Regions from separate parts of the Paenibacillus sp. FSL R10-2199 genome, predicted to be linked through region 1. Evidence: riboswitches for the same ligand, from Rfam matches in the RefSeq annotation. Region 1 holds a riboswitch; the other holds the start of a gene.

Region 1 (2,201 bases):
CATGAGGACACGGTTGAACTGGTGAACCGGAACTGGAACCGTTATTTCCCTCTTGTATAGATCTTAAGTATTCTGAGGAGGACAAATATGCTGCGGACATTACTGGGAGAGCCGCCCCGCGAGAACAGCGGGGTACTGGCCGAAGCCATGGACAACATGGCGAAGGTCGCCTCCATGCTGCGCAAGGAGATGAACACACATCAAGACCGTGACCATGAATACCGCAAGCTGGAGATATGGACACGCGGTCTGATCTCATCGCTGGACGAGCTGGAGCAGAGCTGGTTCGCCGCCGCCTTTTACCGGAAGTCGGTGGTTGCCGGTTATATGGATGATATGTCGCCCACGGAACAGGGAGAGTACGCCAGGTATGTGTATTTTTATAAGGACGGCTTCATCCGGGTGTTCTCCCTGCTGGACAAGCTGGGTACGGTTCTGAACAGTCTGTATGATCTGAATACAGGTAAAGTCAAAGCGCATTTCTCTTACTTCACAGTGCTTCGCCAATTTCAGCTGCTTCATGCGCACAACCCGCTGGCCAATGAGCTGGAGAAGATCAGGAACTCTTACCGCGAACCGGTGGAGAATCTGCGCAAACGGCGCAATGCCGAGATTCACTACATGAACGCTGAGATGACGGATGATCTCTGGCAACGCCATCAAGGGCTGCATGACAAAATCCAACTGGAGGATCTTGACAGTCATCTGGAGGATTTGAGGCAGAGCCTGGAGATGGTGTGCAAATCTTTATCGGCTGCCTTCAGGTACAGCAATGAGCAGTGGCACAAGAATAAAGCTGCATCCAGCCAGCGTTCAGAGCACGGACAGCCGTAAAAACTTACCTTTGACAAAGAACCGGAAACTTAATATACTTATGCAAGTATTTACTTCTAACATGAAACGGCATATATAACTTCATACTATAATCTTATCGAGAGCGGCGGAGGGATAGGCCCGATGAAGCCCGGCAACCGATTTGTACACAGCTTAGCTGCTGGCTACAAATGTCATGGTGCTAATTCCTACAATGCCGCTAGGTTTGCGGTCTTGGCAGATGAGACGGCATTGTTTACTTCACACACACGGCCTCTTCCGATCTGCACGGATCGTAAGAGGTCTTTTTTGTTATAAATTGCATGGAAGAAGGAGGACGGGGCGATTGATAGAGCTGAAAGATTTAACGAAAGTATACGGTAAGGGAAGCAAGGCCGCAACGGCGCTTTCCGGACTAAGCCTGTCGATTAAGAAGGGGGAGATATTCGGTGTGATCGGCCACTCCGGTGCAGGCAAAAGCACGCTGATCCGCTGCATTAATCTGCTGGAACGTCCGAGCGAGGGTGAAGTATGGGTGGATGGGGTGGAATTGACTGCACTCAGCCAGGGACAGCTGCAGGAGCAGCGGCGCAAGATCGGGATGATCTTTCAGCATTTCAATCTACTCTCCTCCGCAACCGTCTATGACAATATTGCCTTTCCGCTGCGGCTGGCCGGAACCTCCAAGACGGAGATTGAGCGGAAGGTTCAGGATCTGCTGGCTCTAGTCGGACTTGAGGAGCACCGGAACAAATATCCGGCTCAGCTGTCCGGAGGCCAGAAGCAGCGGGTCGGGATCGCCCGTGCTCTGGCGAGCGATCCGGATGTTCTGCTATGCGATGAAGCGACTTCAGCACTGGACCCGCAGACAACGGATTCGATTCTGCGCCTGCTGCTGGATATTAACCGGAAATTTCACTTGACCATTGTGCTGATTACGCATGAGATGCATGTCATTCAGAGCATTTGCGACCGGGTGGCTGTCATTCATGGAGGCGGGATTGTGGAGCAGGGCGATGTTGCCCAGGTTTTTCTGAAACCGAGGCATGAGGTTACGAAAGAATTCATCCGCAGTGAAACTCAGGCGGACGGACCGCTGCGGCAAGCGATTGATGCTGTACATGCCGGATATACTAAGGCGGTCAAAATTACTTTTCTCGGGCAAAAAACGTACGAATCGACCCTTTCCCATGTGGCGCAGGGAACCGGAGTTAATTTCGCCATTCTGCAGGGAACCATTTCTACTATCAAGGATGTTCCTTATGGTCAGCTGATTGTCCGGTTTGAAGGGCCATCCGAAGCCGTGGAAGCAACACTTTCCGAGCTTGCGGCTGAAGGCCTTGATGTGGAGGTGATTTCTTAATGGGCGGACTGGATTTTAGCGCGAT
Region 2 (2,201 bases), on a different contig from region 1:
TTCTTCAGCCAGAGAATCTCACTGCGCAGACCGATGATCTCGCTGAGATGCGATTTCTTGGTGTGCATGAGGATATCCTCCTCCAGCTTCTCAATCCGCGCTTCAATCCGGTCACCGACCGAGAAGAAGTTGTCGACCACAAGGTCGATTAACAGGTACAGGAAGCGGTCCGGCTCACTGACCTCCTGCTCCCACAGAATGGGCTTCAGGACGCGCAGCTCATGGATCTTCTGCTTCGTAACGGTGATGATGAAATGTCTGCCCAGGAATACGTTGAGCGCGCGGAGGAAGATTTCCTCGTCATCAAACCGGATGCTGTTAACTACGATAAAATAATGGCTCTCATAGATCTCCAGCTTCGGGCGCTGATCCTCTTCACTGAGACAGTCCTCGACAGCCAGATCATGCAGATTGTACAAAGGCTGAAGCTCAACGAGATCCTCAACATCTGCATCAATCCAGTAGAAACCCTCAGCGGGTGCGGTAAGTGTATCCTCAATATTGTCAATAGTCGTAAAAACCCCTGCGTTCACCAGCCGGATTTTCATCTGATTCACTCCTTCTGTCCCTGGTCTTCTCCAGGGATATGCTAATTAAAGCACAGAGAAAAAATCAGCTTGGCCGGTGGTACAATCATGGATGAAGGCCAAAAGACGGTCCGAGAGCATGAAGAAGAATTGCCCCCGCCGCCGGCAAGCTGATGTTAATCCTGTGTGGTTGTTCTTTCTGCACGCTTATTCGCGAGCCCGGGTCGCCTTCCATTCTTCTCTCACCTCTTCTTTTCGCCGTTTATGGTTGAAACACTTGTCTAGTATAACGCCGGGGTATGGCTCTTTCAAGAGAAATTCTTTTCATTCTCCAGGCCCCTTAAGCATTGTATGGACTTGACGAAAAGGAGGTTCATGATTTAAAGTGAATTTTAAGAAAAGTATCCGCGGATGCTTTGGAATAACCCCAACTGAATACAGCTAAATCTTATCAAGAGCAGGTGGAGGGACTAGCCCGATGAAACCCGGCAACCGGCGTGTGAACGCACGGTGCTAATTCTTGCGGAAGCTTTGCAGGACGTTATTCGTCCGGCGGAAGTTCTCTGGCAGATGAGAGAGGCGCATATGACTGCAGATATATGACCTTTCTCGCCCGAGAAAGGTCTTTTTTCGTTGTTTTACATCAGATTTAACCGCCAAGCGGAACCTAATTTCAGTTAAGGAGTGGAAACAGCAATGCCTATTAAAATTCCCGACAGTCTTCCGGCCAAAGAAGTATTATCCGGTGAGAATATTTTTGTAATGGATGAAAGCCATGCCTTTCATCAGGATATCCGTCCTTTGCGGATCGCCATCCTGAATCTGATGCCGACCAAAGAAACCACGGAAACGCAGCTGCTGCGCCTTATCGGGAACTCACCGCTTCAGGTGGACGTTGTTCTGCTGCATCCCAGCTCCCATACCTCGAAGAATACTTCGGCAGAGCACTTAAAGAGCTTTTACAAAACCTTTGATGAAATCAGTGACCGCCGCTTTGACGGCTTGATCATCACCGGGGCTCCGGTGGAACAAATGGAGTTCGAGGATGTCAACTACTGGGAAGAGCTGAAAGTGATTTTTGAATGGAGCAAGCAGAACGTAACCTCGACCATGCATATCTGTTGGGCCGCGCAGGCAGGACTGTACCACCACTTCGGCGTGCGTAAGGTGAGTCTGCCGGATAAATGCTTTGGAGTGTTTCCGCATACGCTGAGCCATAATAATGTGAAACTGCTGCGGGGCTTCGACGAAGTATTCCATGTGCCGCATTCCCGTCACACCGACGTCTCCCGTGAAGATATAGAGAATAATCCGGATCTGCAGATTCTGGCGGAATCAGAGGAAGCCGGTGTGTACCTGGTTTCTGCGCATGACGGCAAGCAGATTTTTGTAACCGGACATTCAGAATATGATCCGTTCTCCCTGAAATGGGAGTATGACCGCGATATCGCCAAGGGCATGGATATTGAGATTCCGAAGCACTATTATCCAAAAGATGATCCCACCCGTACACCGCCGGCCGTCTGGCGCGCCCATGCTAACTTATTATTCGCTAATTGGCTCAATTACTATGTATACCAGGAGACACCCTACGATATCGGAGCGTTTATTTAAAAAAATTATTTATATATAGAAGCAATGGTTACACGCACAAAACTTTTAGGAGGCAATGGA

What was found. Region 1 has a riboswitch for S-adenosylmethionine ahead of NYE33_RS09845 (methionine ABC transporter ATP-binding protein). Riboswitches for the same ligand answer to the same signal wherever they lie in the genome.
Region 2: another riboswitch for S-adenosylmethionine. It lies ahead of metA (homoserine O-acetyltransferase MetA); the one in region 1 lies ahead of NYE33_RS09845 (methionine ABC transporter ATP-binding protein).

What each region holds. Positions count from the first base shown of each region.
Region 1 covers NZ_JBBOBO010000001.1:2,220,740-2,222,940, forward strand. The annotation lists gene NYE33_RS09835 (UbiD family decarboxylase) at 1-60, shown strand, start outside; gene NYE33_RS09840 (Cthe_2314 family HEPN domain-containing protein) at 88-834, shown strand; SAM riboswitch class I at 926-1,061, shown strand; gene NYE33_RS09845 (methionine ABC transporter ATP-binding protein) at 1,160-2,176, shown strand; gene NYE33_RS09850 (methionine ABC transporter permease) at 2,176-2,201, shown strand, end outside.
Region 2 covers NZ_JBBOBO010000002.1:571,243-573,443, reverse strand. The annotation lists gene corA (magnesium/cobalt transporter CorA) at 1-548, opposite strand, end outside; SAM riboswitch class I at 973-1,104, shown strand; gene metA (homoserine O-acetyltransferase MetA) at 1,224-2,141, shown strand.